Persicobacter psychrovividus: one gene and its partner. The protein of the gene in region 1 interacts with the protein of each later gene in a pairwise test. Links are inferred from orthologs where the notes say so. Each region holds a gene or a part of one and is shown on either strand. Other genes may lie near its edges.

What was found. The genes of interacting proteins can lie anywhere in the genome.
Region 2: the proteins of AABK40_RS08725 (region 1) and AABK40_RS09545 interact in binary tests that used the Escherichia coli proteins (3 or more experiments, as listed by UniProt). The link is inferred for Persicobacter psychrovividus from one-to-one orthologs.

The regions. Positions count from the first base shown.
Region 1 is NZ_AP025292.1:2,050,257-2,057,532, reverse strand. What follows is about bases 2,242-5,139. They hold AABK40_RS08725 (aminoacyl-histidine dipeptidase), read left to right. Parts: upstream 2,242-2,907; coding sequence 2,908-4,371; downstream 4,372-5,139. Other genes in these bases: AABK40_RS08720 (hypothetical protein), read right to left, coding at 4,426-5,139; AABK40_RS08730 (hypothetical protein), read left to right, coding at 2,242-2,692. In the rest of the region: AABK40_RS08740 (XRE family transcriptional regulator), read left to right, coding at 1-104; AABK40_RS08735 (DMT family transporter), read right to left, coding at 338-1,300; more of AABK40_RS08730, read left to right, coding at 1,613-2,241; nspC (carboxynorspermidine decarboxylase), read right to left, coding at 5,279-6,418; AABK40_RS08710 (saccharopine dehydrogenase family protein), read right to left, coding at 6,522-7,276. UniProt on the Escherichia coli protein: Dipeptidase with broad substrate specificity. Requires dipeptide substrates with an unblocked N-terminus and the amino group in the alpha or beta position.
Region 2 is NZ_AP025292.1:2,237,079-2,244,418, forward strand. The notes cover bases 3,043-6,004. They hold AABK40_RS09545 (aminopeptidase P family protein), read right to left. Parts: upstream 5,188-6,004; coding sequence 3,898-5,187; downstream 3,043-3,897. Other genes in these bases: rnc (ribonuclease III), read left to right, coding at 3,043-3,222; AABK40_RS09540 (hypothetical protein), read right to left, coding at 3,274-3,693; AABK40_RS09550 (S8 family serine peptidase), read left to right, coding at 5,309-6,004. In the rest of the region: AABK40_RS09520 (IPExxxVDY family protein), read right to left, coding at 191-619; AABK40_RS09525 (acyl carrier protein), read left to right, coding at 960-1,193; fabF (beta-ketoacyl-ACP synthase II), read left to right, coding at 1,215-2,468; more of rnc, read left to right, coding at 2,545-3,042; more of AABK40_RS09550, read left to right, coding at 6,005-6,790; AABK40_RS09555 (hypothetical protein), read right to left, coding at 6,875-7,340.

The DNA.
Region 1 (7,276 bases):
CGATTAAAGAAGCTTGGGAATTCCACGCCCTGATCCACTTTAATCCACCAAGTGAAAATACAGTAGTCGAGAAGGTCTTGGGGCATGTAGGTGCTTTTGCCTGATCCACTATTCAAGAACAACAGACGCAATGAGGGCATTCGGTAGAATGCTCTTTTTTTGTGCAAAAAAAATCGCCTGAATACCACTTCAGGCGATCACAAACTAAACTATCCGATAGTGACATATTTGTCGTCATCGAGTAAAATAAACCATAAGCTAACAGTGTTGATCTGTATAATCAATAAGCACTTGCTTGGGGGTTTTGTTCGTCATTTTATTGATTAAATATTAGGAATTATTCTTTGTGAGTTTCCGATAATTTAATCTCCTTATCTTTCAAGTCCTTCTTTTTCAGCTTTTTACTGCCCACCACAATCGCAACACCAAACAGGATGATGAGTCCGCTGAAGGCGGTGAAGATGTCCATTTTGGGCACTGTAATCCATTCGATCTGAAAGGCCTGCATAATGGCAAGGCAAATAAAAGTAATGACAGGGTTAAGGGTGATGATCACGCTCACCTTATTGGCTTCTGTGTATTTTAATGCTGATGCAAGGCAACCGTAAGCCACCAGGGTATTGAGCCCCAAAAATAGCAGAAGTGCCCATCCCATTATATCAAGCTGCCCAATCGCGGTAAATGAGGTAGAAGGGATGTACAGCAGCGCAGGCAAACCATAAAGGAACAAATTGAGCTGTTGTGGTGGGTGGTCGATCACCAATTTTTTTTGCAACAAGGCGTAGGTCGCCCAGGTTACAGCACCAAAAACCACCCACAGGGCGCCGTAAATAAAGGTGTCTTCCTGCCCCGCAAAAAGATCATTGACCTGATGCCTGAAGAAAAGGAAAAATCCCACCGTTACAATCGCAAAACCCATCAGTTGCGCCCTGCTCAGCTGTTCTTTGAAAAACACCACGCCACCCACGGCCAACAGCATCGGCCCAAGCTGAATAATAACCTGTGCACCTGCTGGCGAAATCAGATCTATACCCATGGTATAGCCCAGATAATTACAACTCAGCGCAACGGTAGCCACCACCAGCAAAAAGGGTGGTTTGATCAGAATTTTTAAAGTCTGTGGTGATTTCCACAGAAAGTAAAGGAACATGGCAATAAATGCGATGGTAAATCGGGCCCAAATAATGGTGGTTGGAGGAATGAAATTGGTGGCATACTTAATGGCCAATGACAAGAATCCCCACAAGAAGGCTGTTGTACAGGCAAGAAGGATCCCTTTTTGGGACTGACTTTGATCCATGCTGATTAAAGGTAAATTGTTTGGCTGCAAATATAGGTAATTTCCAAGTGCAGGAAATGCCACCTTAGGGCTTTGATGCAAATAAATTGGGTAAATATTAATTTGAAGCTAAACTTATTGCATAACAATGAAAATAGCGTTATAATCAGTTGGAATAGTGCAATTTTCATATCCTTGTCAAGTGATTTGTTTATCGTAGATAGGAATTTTCACGATCATCAATCATATTTGTAGCTTGATGCCCAAAATCTTAAACACCACCATTGATTTTTTTATCATTACAGCGTTGGCCCTGTATTATTAATTTGGACTATGGATAAGCAATTGCTTGAAGAAAATGAAGAGCTAAAGACAACAGTAAGGTCTTGCCGTAAAAGAGATAAAATGCAGAAGAAAAAGACATGGATCATCATGGCTACGGTACTTTTGGTTGCCGTGGCGTTGGTCACCACTTATCGTTTCAATGAAAAGAACCGCGTGCTGCGTCAGAATAAAATGGAACTTAAAGCCTCTTATCAAGCATTGGATTCCATGAATTCGCTTTATCAGGAACGAATCGATGAAATTAAGTCGCTCAATGGTAAAGCCGATGACCTGTACCGTGCCAAAGTGAAGCTGGAAACAGAACTCGATCAGTTAACCGAGATGATGCTTCTTTTGGATGGTAAGCCTATTCCGATGCGTCAGGGTCAAAATCTGGATCCCGAGAATCCAAACCAAATTCAGGAGGCAAAATATACGCCTGAGGAGCGCAAAGAATTGATCGACAATGCACTGTCGTCTTTAAAATATAAATTGCTGGAATCGAAAAAACAATTGGCAGGATACACCCAGCTGTTGGTGGAAAAAGATGCCGAGATTGTAAAGCTCAAAAAGGTGAATGATCAGTTACTGACGGAAAATTCTACCCTTAAAGAGAAGCAGAATGAGCTTTCAACAAATATTTCAGACCTGAAGAAAGAAAAGTCCAAGCTGACAGAAAAACTGGAAGTGGCTGCTAAAATCAAGGCAGGAACGGTACTTGTGGAAGCCATCAACCGCCGCGACAAAGTTTATGATGCGCCTTTCAGATTACGTCACCTTGATAAACTCAGTATCACGGTTACGCTCGAGAAAAATGAGGTGGCCAAAGTTCAGGGACATACGGTTTATCTTAGAATTTTGGATGATGACCAGCAGGTGATCATGGATCCTAATGGTTCTTCAGGGGAGTTTAAGGCCGTTGGGGAAAACCAGATCTATACGCTGAGCAAAGAAATTCTTTTCGATAACACAGGGCAAAACGTCAATTTTGTTTTGCCAAACCATGAGTTGTTTGAAAAAGGAAAATATACCGCAGAGCTGTATTTGGATGATTACACCTTGAAGGTCGTTCCTTTCAATATTCGTTAATCAGGCCTTAAAAAGCAGATGAACACCCACTTGATGATTCAGGTGGGTGTTTTTTTATACCTTCATTTTACTTTTGGCGTGGACATTGCGCCTGATAAAGTGAAGCGCATAAACCTCTTTAGATAATTAGGGGAGCAAACGAAAAAATCGTAATTTGCAGTGTCAGGGGCTCATTTTTGAAGGCCCAGACATTAATCAACACAAATAACAAGAATATGAATCAGGATGTGATGAATCTGGAGCCTAAAGCGCTTTGGACAAACTTTGAAGCCCTAAATGCAGTGCCACGCCCTTCTAAAAAAGAAGAGAAAGTGATTGCATTCTTGTTGGATTTCGCAAAAGAACATGGCATTGAAGCCTTCCAAGATAAAATCGGTAACATCATTATGAAAAAACCTGCTTCAGCAGGTATGGAAAATCGCCAGACGGTCGTTTTGCAATCACATATTGATATGGTTTGCCAAAAAAATGCAGATACAGATTTCGACTTCGATACGCAAGGCATTCAGTCTTTTATTGATGGCGAATGGGTGAAAGCTAAAGGAACAACTTTGGGTGCTGATAACGGTATTGGTGTTGCGACTATGATGACCGTTCTTGCAGACAAATCTTTGGTTCATGGTCCAATTGAGTGCTTGTACACCATCGACGAAGAAACGGGGATGACAGGTGCTTTTGGTTTGGAAAGTGGCCTTTTGGATGCGACCATTTTGTTGAACCTTGATACGGAAGACGAAGGGGAATTGACGATCGGTTGTGCTGGTGGTGTAGATACTACCGTAACGGCAACTTACGATCAGGAGGAATTACCTGCAGGTTACAAATCTTTCCGCTTGTCATTGCGCGGCCTGAAAGGCGGTCACTCTGGTGGGGAAATTCATTTGGGACGCGGTAATGCCAACAAATTGATGAATCGCCTGTTGTGGTTGACCAACAAAACTTATGGTTTGCTTGTTAGCGAAATCGAAGGTGGTAGCCTGCGTAATGCGATCCCTCGCGAGTCTTTTGCAGTGGTTTCAGTTTTAGCCAACAAAGCAGCAGATTTCAAACAGCATGTTGCTGAAATGGAAGCGATTTTCAAATCAGAATATTCTAAAGCAGATCCGTTGGTAGAAATTGCTGTGGAAGAAGTCAACAACCCTGCACAGGTGATGACTGCCAAATTCCAGGAGCAATTGCTGAACGCAATTCAGGCTTGCCCTAATGGCGTTATCCGCATGTCTAACGACATCGAAGGATTGGTGGAAACTTCCACAAACCTGGCACAGGTGAATATCAAGGATGGTCAATTTGAAGTATTGACCTTGCAACGTTCTTCGGTAGATACTGCCAAAGATGATATCGCACGTTCAGTAGGCGCACCTTTCCGATTGATGGGCTGTAAAGTTGTTCATGAAGGTTCTTATCCTGGCTGGGCACCAAACCCAAGTTCAGCGGTATTGAAGGAAATGGAAAGCTTGTTTGAAAAGCAGTTCGGCAGAGCAGCTGTGGTAAATGCGGTTCACGCTGGTTTGGAATGTGGTATTATTGGCGAAGCTTACCCTGGCTTGGACATGGTATCTTTTGGACCAACGATCAAAAATCCACACTCACCAGATGAAATGGTAGAAATTGGCACAGTAACCCGCTTCTACGATTACTTATTGGCGATTTTGAAAGATATCCCTGTTAAAGGATAATCAATTTTAGCGATAAAATGGAAAGCGCATTCTTTTTCAAGGGTGCGCTTTTTTTTATTTTGACATATACTGCGCCTGAAAATCATTCAGATATAAATCCAAATTCTCTTTGGTAATTTTCTTCCCTTTGAGGCTTGGGTCAATTTTTTTCAGTCGCTTGATTATTTTTTTGGGGTTTTGTGTCCGATTGATAATCTCGCCTGTTTGAGTGTCGAGGCAGAACGTGATCTTTTTTATCGATCGGTTGTACATTGCAGGCGGGTTATTTCCGCCACCTGAACTGATGCCCGTCCCCATCATGCTGCCGCCCATACCACCCATACTCATGGCGCCCATGCCTAAACCAACACTCGGGCCACCGCCATTTCTGCTGGCCTTTGGGGCTTCTGCAATGGTGTAGGACATCAGTGGGCAGTTGGTGCCATAAAGTTTACTTAATAGAATGTGCTTCCTCTTTCCTGTTTTCTTTCCGAATCCTTCCGCCTTTATATATTGGCGACCATTGATGGCGATAGCGAAAATACTTTCAATATTCAGGTTTTTACTTTCTCCAGCGGCAGTATAGTTGATTTTTTCAATAACCCCCGAAGCGTTGATGGAGAGGTAGTTGACCGCTTCCTTACTGGCGTGATCCAACTGTTGAATTGGGAGGTCTGGCGTTCCACTGACAAAGGACTCGAAACTCAAAAATATCCCTTCTGATGTTTGTCCAAAAGCATTTGCGATAGACAGCAAGAAGCATAAAATGAAATAGGCTGGTTTTATCATAATCTGATGTTTTTAGTTGAAAAACAAGCAGAAGTCACAGGTTCGTATGGCCTAAAGTTAGGCAGAATTGAAAACATCTACAACAGTAGAAGGTCGAGCCTCAGCGATAGTTCACTGAGGCTTGAGTAACAGACCGCTTTTATGACAAGCGGTTTTTATAATCTTCAAAGCCGAATTTACGCACCAGTCGGAATTTCCCTTCCTGATCAATAATTCCTATTGAGGGGTGTTGTACACCATTGAAGGTGGTCGTTTTTACCATCGTGTAGTGGATCATGTCCTCAAAAATGAGGTGATCCCCAATGTTCAGGGGGGCATCAAAACCATAGCTTTCCATGAAATCCCCCGCAAGGCAGCTGCCTCCGCCAATGCGGTAATGGTAGGGGGCCTCATTGTTTTCATGTGCGTTGCGAATCTCTGGTCGATAAGGCATTTCGAGGCAGTCGGGCATATGGGCGGTAAAGGAAATGTTCATCATGGCCGTGGATGCACTGCCATTTTCTACAATATCCAGCACGGTACTTTTCAGAAAACCCGTTTGCCAGCCAAATGCGCTCCCTGGTTCGAGGTAAACTTTCAGGTGAGGGTATTTTGCCCGAAATTTTTTCAGTACCGCAATCAGATGCTCCTTTTGGTAACCCTCCTTGGTCACTAAATGTCCACCACCGAAATTCACCCATTCGAGCTGACTGAAATACTGGCCGAAGCGTTCTTCAAAAGCATGGGTGACCTTTTCCGTAGTATAGCTGTCGTTTTCGCAAAGGGCATGGAAATGCAGCCCCTTCACCACATCAGGCAGCTGGGCAGGCAAATTTTCTTTTCTGATGCCCAGCCTGCTGTTGGGTGAGGCAGGATTATATAGATCCGTTTCAATTTCAGCATATTCTGGATTGACGCGTATGCCAACAGAAACCTTTGCGTCCTGTGCTTTTTGGGCATAAGCTTTTAGCTGATTCATGGAGTTGAAGGTAATATGCGACGAATAGGAGAGGATTTCATCAATTTCCTCAGGCGCATAAATAGGGGCGTAGGTGTGCGCCTTGTTTTTCATCTCCTCGAAACAAAGCCGTGCCTCATGCAGCGAGCTGGCCGTTGAAGTATTGATGTATTCCCGCAGGATGGGGAAAGTCGACCACATGGCATAGCCCTTAAAAGCAACAATAAACTCTACGCCTGCCTGATCCATAATATGGCGAATAGCAGCGAGATTTTTTCGTAGCTTAACCTCTTCGAGTACAAAACAGGGGCTCGGAATTTGGTCTAATAGATTGTCATTCATTTGTTAAAGCGTTATCAGTGGGCAGGACGATCGTCCGCTTGTGGGCACAAAAAAAGGGACTAAGCACATTGGCTCAGTCCCTGAAATATTGTTAAGCAAAGAATTAATACTCGTGAGGGAGTGTCAATCCTACTTTTTCGTTCCAAGGCAAACCATGCTTGTTCAGCATTTCCATAAAAGGGTCAGGGTTGAATTCTTCCACATTGTAAACCCCTGCTTTCATCCACTCTCCGGTAATCATCATCATGGCACCGATCATCGCAGGAACACCCGTTGTGTAAGCTACACCTTGTCCGCCAACTTCATCGTAAGCCGCCTGGTGCGAACAGTTATTCCATACATAATAAGTCTGATCTTTGCCGTCTTTCTTTCCTTTGATCTGGCAACCAATAGAGGTTTCCCCTTCATAGTTTTCTCCCAAAGAAGAAGGCTCAGGCAATAGCGCTTTCAGGAATTCCAAAGGAATAATCTCTTGTCCCTGAAACTGAATAGGCTCAATGCTGGTCATACCAACATTTTGCAATACCTCAAGGTGCTTGATGTACTCCTGCCCGAAAGTCATCCAGAAACGCGCACGTTTGATGGTTGGGAAGTTCTTCACCAACGACTCCAGCTCTTCATGATACAACAAGTAAGACTCGCGGTCACCGATGTTCGGGTAGTCGATAGGTTTGTGGAATTCCAAAGGTTCGGTTTCCACCCACTCGCCATTTTCGTAATAACGCCCCTTTTGGGTAATCTCACGAATATTGATTTCAGGGTTGAAATTCGTCGCAAATGCTTTGCCGTGATCGCCCGCATTACAGTCCACGATATCCAAATACTCGATTTCATCAATATGGTGCTTGGCCGCATAAG
Region 2 (7,340 bases), 190 kb from region 1 along the record:
AGAAACTCTCGCGATAGGGTATTGATATCCGATTTGTGATGTTCGATTTGCGATGTTCGAAGGGCTCAACCTATTTCAATGGGTTTTTCAATGGTAGGTTAAGGTTTCAACCTTGATGAAACAATGGATGGGTCGTAGGTCGGATTCTACGACCAGAAGAGGAAAATCCTTGTCCATAAACAACAACCCATCAAAAAATCAAATTTTCTTTGGTAGCGATACGCTCCACATCAAACACTTTAAAGTAGTTCACGATCGTCAATTGCTTCAATCCATTGCGCAACCGTTCGAAATAATCCTGATGCATCTCTCCTTGCACATAGAGCAAAAAATCGAACTCTTTCAGTTCTGGGATCAAATAGTGAATTTCATCTTTGGGGTTTACAACGGCCCTATTCTCAATAAGCCGAAAATTCCCATAAGGCGCTTCATACTGATAGTATGATATCTTGATCGCCGCCCGGTTAAAAGGATGGATTTCACACTCTGCCTGCTTGGCAAAGTCTATGCGCATGGCTTGGTTCAGGTACCAAACCAACTTATAGGCCCGCATCGGGGCAACAATCCCCATCAACTGAAAATCGTAATTATTTTCGACCAGTAGTCTTCTCTTTTTCAATTCAATTTTAATTCAGCGGCGAAAAATCCCTTTATTTATCGCAAAAATAGAAATTTTTTTTTCACAAATACCGGAATTAGCCCTTTTAAGAGGTGATTTATTGATAATAATTGAAAAAAAATCGGTGGCTCCTCATTTTTTTTCGGAAACTAAAAACATCTATATTCCTTCAAAAATAATCACAACGAATTCATTTACAGTTCATTGAAGCCACAAACAGCCTACACCCCCACAAATATCTGCTACCCTTATAACAAATATTCTTATAATAAATCGTTTGACATTAAGTGCCGAATTGTATTTCTTTGCACCGTAGTTAAATAACAAAAATTTTATAACAATGTCTGAAATCGCAGAGAAAGTAAAAGCGATCATCGTAGAGAAACTCGGTGTGGAAGAATCAGAAGTAACTTTGGAAGCAAGCTTCACAAACGACTTAGGTGCTGATTCATTGGATACTGTAGAATTGATCATGGAATTCGAAAAAGAATTCAATGTATCTATTCCAGATGATCAAGCTGAAAACATCTCAACTGTAGGTCAAGCAGTGTCTTACCTGGAAGAGAACGCATAAATAAGAATTTAAAAGATTTTTATGTCTTCAAGAAAAGTTGTTGTCACGGGTTTAGGTGCGCTGACGCCATTAGGTAATAACGTTTCAGATTTCTGGAACGGGCTTACTAATGGGGTCAGTGGCGCTGCACCCATCACGAAGTTCGATGCCTCAAATTTCAAAACGCAGTTTGCGTGTGAGGTAAAAGGACTCAATGTCGAGGATTTCATCCCTCGTAAAGACGCGCGAAAAATGGACCTTTTCGCACAGTATGCTGTTATTTCAACAGAAGAGGCTGTGAACGATGCAAACCTAATCTCTGATGAGTTAGATTTAGATCGTGTAGGGGTTATTTGGGCTTCCGGTATCGGAGGGTTACGCTCTTTCCAAGAGGAGATCACATCTTTCGCCAAGAATGATGGTACGCCGAAATTCAATCCATTTTTTATCCCAAAAATGATTGCTGATATCGCTGCGGGACACATCTCGATCAAATATGGTTTCAGAGGTCCAAACTTCTGTACGGTATCGGCATGTGCTTCGGCAACAAACGCCCTTTTGGATGCCTACCACTACATTAAAAGTGGCATGGCTGATGTGATTGTTACTGGCGGCTCTGAAGCAGCGGTAACAGAAGCAGGTATTGGTGGCTTTGGTGCATTAAGAGCATTATCGACAAGCAATGAGGATCCACAGACGGCTTCACGTCCATTTGATGCAACCCGTAATGGTTTTGTATTGGGTGAAGGAGCTGGGGCTTTGGTCTTGGAAGATTACGAACACGCCAAAGCACGTGGAGCGAAAATCTATTGTGAACTGACTGGTGGCGGAGCAACTGCTGATGCACACCACATGACGGCCCCACACCCTGAGGGATTGGGTGCTGCACGCGTAATGGAGATGGCACTTCAGGTTTCAGGATTGAAGCCAGAGGACATCGATTATGTGAACGTTCACGGTACTTCTACCCCACTTGGTGATGTTGCTGAATTGAAAGCGATTGAAAAAACATTCGGTGAGCATGCTTACGAATTGAATGTAAGTTCAACAAAGTCAATGACAGGCCACTTATTGGGCGCTGCGGGCGCAATTGAAGCTATCGCCTCTATTAAGGCGATGGAATCAGGTATTGTACCTCCGACGATCAATAACACGCAACTTGATGAGAACATTGATCCTCGATTCAAACTGACGTTAAACAAGGCTGAGAAGCGCGAGATTCGTGCGGCATTGTCGAACACGTTTGGATTCGGTGGCCATAACTTCTCGGTGATCTTCAAAAAAATCGAAGAATAACCAGCTCGTTGTGATTCGAATTCTAAGAAGAATTTTCACCTTAAACGCTCGTTTAAGTGCAAAAGATAAAAGGCTTATGTCTTCAATCACTCAGATTGTAGGCATCAAGCCTTTAAATCTTTATTTATACCGACTGGTTACACAGCATACCTCTGTGGCTAAAGAGACCAAGCACGGTACGAAAGAGTCCTATGAGCGTTTGGAATATTTGGGTGATGCGGTATTGGGGACCATCGTGGCAGAGTTCCTGTTCAAGAAATATCCTTTCAAAAATGAAGGATTCCTGACAGAGATCCGCTCACGGATGGTAAATCGCGAAACACTGAATCAGATTGCGGTTAAGATTGGCTTGAACAACCTTGTGGAGTACAACCAGGGGAACAAGCACGGCCTGGCCTTCAAATCGATTTATGGCGATGCCCTCGAAGCCCTTGTGGGTGCCGTATACCTTGATCATGGCTACCGCAGATGCCATAAGTTTGTGATCAAGAAGTTACTCATTCCTCATTATGATCTGGAGAAGGTGATCCTTACCAACCCCAATCATAAAAGCCAACTTATTGAGTGGGCACATCAGCACAAAAAAGAAGTAAGATTCGAAGTGGAGGAAGTAAAGAACAATAAGCATTTTAAAGAATTTGCTGCCCAGGTATTCATTGACGATGCACCTATTGGAAGAGGTACTGGCTTATCAAAGAAAAAAGCAGAGCAAAATGCTGCGGAGAAATCCATGGAAAAAGTCAATAAGAAATAAAAAAGCGACCGTTGTAACGATCGCTTTTTTTATGCTGAAATTTGCCGTTCCTTATTTTTTAATAAACACCATCTGGCTCAGGTAAATATCCTCCTCATGCTGTTGCTGATCCTGCCAGGTGAGCGCCTGATCTTCATCCCACTCGAAGACCACATCCTCACGGCCATCGTTAAAGCGTAACCGGACTTCGTTTTCATTGCGCACCCATCTTTCGGCAACAGTCTGCCCGTCAACCGAAAGTTTATTACCTGCGGAAAAGGTCATCTCCTGAAACATATCAGGCTGTTGTTCCAATAGCGCCTCCAGCAATTCCCCTTCAAACACCTGCGCATAGCCGTCAGATAATATCGATGCAGAATTCAACACGTAAGTACCTAAAAATGGATCTGTAGGCGCCGCCTCTTCTTCAGATTTACACCCCAAAAGAGCCACAACCATCAACATCAAAATCAGACTGTATTTTACTTTCATATCTTATAGAGATCAATATTTCATTTTCTTTTTTAGACGAACTATAAGGGGCTTCAGTGCATGTTCCTCAAAAAAAAAGTCATAAAAAAAGCACCTTTCGTATGAAAAGTGCTTTCTGATGATCAAGCCCTTGGATGATTTGATATTTTCATCAGCAGTAACACCGATAAAATGCATGCATCCCTTCTGAAAAACATCAGGGGTTTATTTGCTCATATGCGCTTCAATGTCCTCCACTTCTATAGGAATTTGCTTCATCAGGTCGATATTACCTCCCTGCTTCACCGCAAAATCATTCTCAATACGGATTCCCATATTTTCCTCTGGAATATAAATTCCAGGCTCAATGGTGAACACCATATTCTCTTCAATCACACGGTTCACCTTGCCATAATCATGCACATCCAAGCCGAGGTGGTGAGAGGTGCCATGCATAAAATATTTTTTGTAAGCAGGCCATGAAGGGTCCTGATTTTTCACATCCGTTTTATCGATCAGCCCCAAGCCCAAAAGCTCTCCTTCCATCATTTTACCGACTTCCTTATGATATTCAGGAATGTTAATACCTGGCTGAAGGATATCATTCGCCCCTTTGAAAACACGCAAAACGGCATTATATACTGATTTCTGACGATCAGAAAAACGACCGTTCACAGGAATGGTACGGGTCATGTCTGAAGCATAATTACTGTACTCCGCACCAACATCCATCAGCAACATATCACCATCATTACAAACCTTGTTGTTCTCCAGATAATGCAAAACACAGGCATTGTAACCCGATGCAATAATCGGCACATAGGCAAAGCCTGCGGAACGATTGCGCATAAATTCATGGACATATTCAGCCTCAATCTCATACTCCATCACGCCTGGCTTCACAAACTCCAACACCCTGCGGAACCCCTTATTGGTGATCTCACATGCCTTCCCGATCAGGTCGATCTCAAGGGCAGATTTAATGGCGCGCAACTGGTGCATAATAGGAGCAACACGCAAATATTGATGCAAAGGATAACGCTCCTGACATTGCTTGATAAAGCGTGCGTCGCGGGTCTGTACCTCAATTTCTGCACGCCAATGCTCATTGGTATTCAGGTAAACACAGTCCACTTCCGCCATCATCATCTGAAAAGTACTTTCAAATTCCGAGAGCCATTTCACTTCACGCACCCCCGAGGTCTGCGTAGCTTCCTCTTTTGAGTATTTGTGCCCTTCCCAGATAGCAATATGCTCGTTGGTCTCCCTTACAAAAAGCACCTCACGCCACTTTTCATCAACGGCATCAGGGTAAACCACCAAGATACTCTGCTCCTGATCAATCCCACTAAGGTAAAATAAATCCGAATGTTGCTTAAATGGCAGGGTACCATCGGCATTGGTCGGCATAATATCATTGGAATGAAACACCGCCAACGCATTGGGTTTCATGGCCTTTGCCAAATTAGCACGGTTCTGAATAAACAATTGTGGATCTATCGCCTCGTATTTCATAGTTTATGGTCATTTTTAATTGATGTATCAACGGATCAATTTACCCAATTTTCCCTCAAGATTAACATATTATTGCTATTTTGCAGTCCATACCTTTTTATAATTGAACCCCTAATTTAGCATGTTGCGCTCCCTGATTCTCTTTGTTTTTGCATTATATTCCGTTGGCGCAACGGCACATCAAAAAAAATACTGGGTCATTTTCAAAGACAAAGGGCAAGCAAATACAGCGGCCTCACTTGACCGCCCCCTGTATTCCCCCTATGTTTCGGCACTGAAAAAGGAACAACTGCCGATCATCTGCCAGTCGAAGTGGCTGAATGCCGTCTCCACCATCATGGAGCCTCAGGACAGCGCCCGTCTGCTGAGCTATCCCTTTATAGCGCAAATCAGGCCGCTGAATCAACACCTTCAATTAATGTGCAGCCATATTGCCTCGCCTCCAGGCCTTGAGAAAGACCAATATGCTTTTAATCAGATGCATGGGCAGGCCTTTGCCGACAAAGGACTCAATGGCACGGGCGTCAGGATTGGCGTGATTGATGCGGGCTATATTGACGCCAATGTAAAGCCAAGTCTGAAAACCATCTTTGAGCACCAGCATGTAATGGCCACCAAGGATTTCATCAGCCCATGGAAAGCCGATTTATACCAGTCGCCAGAAACTTTTCAGGATTGGCACGGCACCGAAGTGCTAGAATGTATTGGGGGGATTTTTGAAAAAGGAAAACAGCAGAAAGGCTTTGCGCCCAATGCCAATTATTATTTGGCGCGTACCGATCACGGGAATCAGGAGTACCGCGGGGAAGAGGATTATTGGGTACAGGCATTGGAATGGCTCGACAGCATGAACGTGCGGCTGGTCAATTCCTCCCTGGGTTATGCCAAAGGGTTCGATGACCCTGCCGAAAACTATCGACCAGCGGATATGGATGGCCAAACAAGCATGATCTCCAAGGTGGCCGAAATTGCGACCACAAAAAAAGGCATGTACCTGGTGGTGTCGGCAGGAAATGAGGGCGACGACCCCACATGGCGGGTAGTTTCTGCTCCTGCGGATGCAGAACATGTGCTTTCCGTTGGCGCAACAGAATACGCCTACGGCAATAAATTTGAATACTCGGCTCAAGGCCCCCAGCACCTGGATTATATTAAACCTGACATTGCCTGTTATGCCCCTTCTGGCACCTCATTTTCGGCGCCCATCATTACAGGTTTGGTGGCTTGCATGCTTCAATATAAGCCACAGCTCACCAATGAACAGATCACTGCCATCATTCAAAAGTCGAGCAATTTACATCAGTTCCCCAATAATTTTATTGGCTATGGTGTTCCGAACTGCCGCAGGATACTCGATATGATGAACGACCAAGGAAGTCTGTTCCCGAATAAATTGCTTGTGGCTGAAGAAAAAACGATCACTTTGCCGATTCAACACGAGGAGGCGCTGATCTTTCAGAAAAAGGACGAACGTAATGTGGTCAGTCAGTCAATTAAAAAAGTGAAGAGAAAAGGACTGACCCTGAAAAGAATGCAGGGCATCAGCCGCACAACCGTCGTTACACCCGACGAAGTCTATGAAGTGAAATGGGCCGCCTTATAAATTTTGCGACAGGTACTTTTCCCTCGGGGATGCCAGTCTGATGGGCCTTTCGAAAAGCTGGGCAATTCGTCCTGACCAACTACTTTACCACTTGTATAATACCTGTAACCGCAACTGAAATCGCTGATTTCCTTCCGCCTGATCGAGCCCACTGCCAAATGACGTTCTGCCGTGGTACTGCTCATAGATTCCATGCAGCCAAAAATCCCAACGGCTTTCAGTATGGTACTGCACCATCCCTGCCAGTCGGCTCCCCTGCCCATAAAAAACGGGGGTGGAAAACTGGAACCGTACGTTCTTCTCATAAATATACTGACGCGCCTCCCAATCCTCGACATCAAACAATGCGAAACGCCCATAAAAGCGCCATATGCCATCATCGGTTCGGTAAGTAATATCTTGCACCAGCACTTGCCCGAGCGCCTTACCTGCGCCAGAAATATGCAATCGGCTCTGTCCAGCCCACCGCCCTTCGGGCTGATATTTATACAGCACATAGCCTCGCCATTTCCGCACCGTTAATAAGTCTTTGTACCGCTGATCTGCTGTA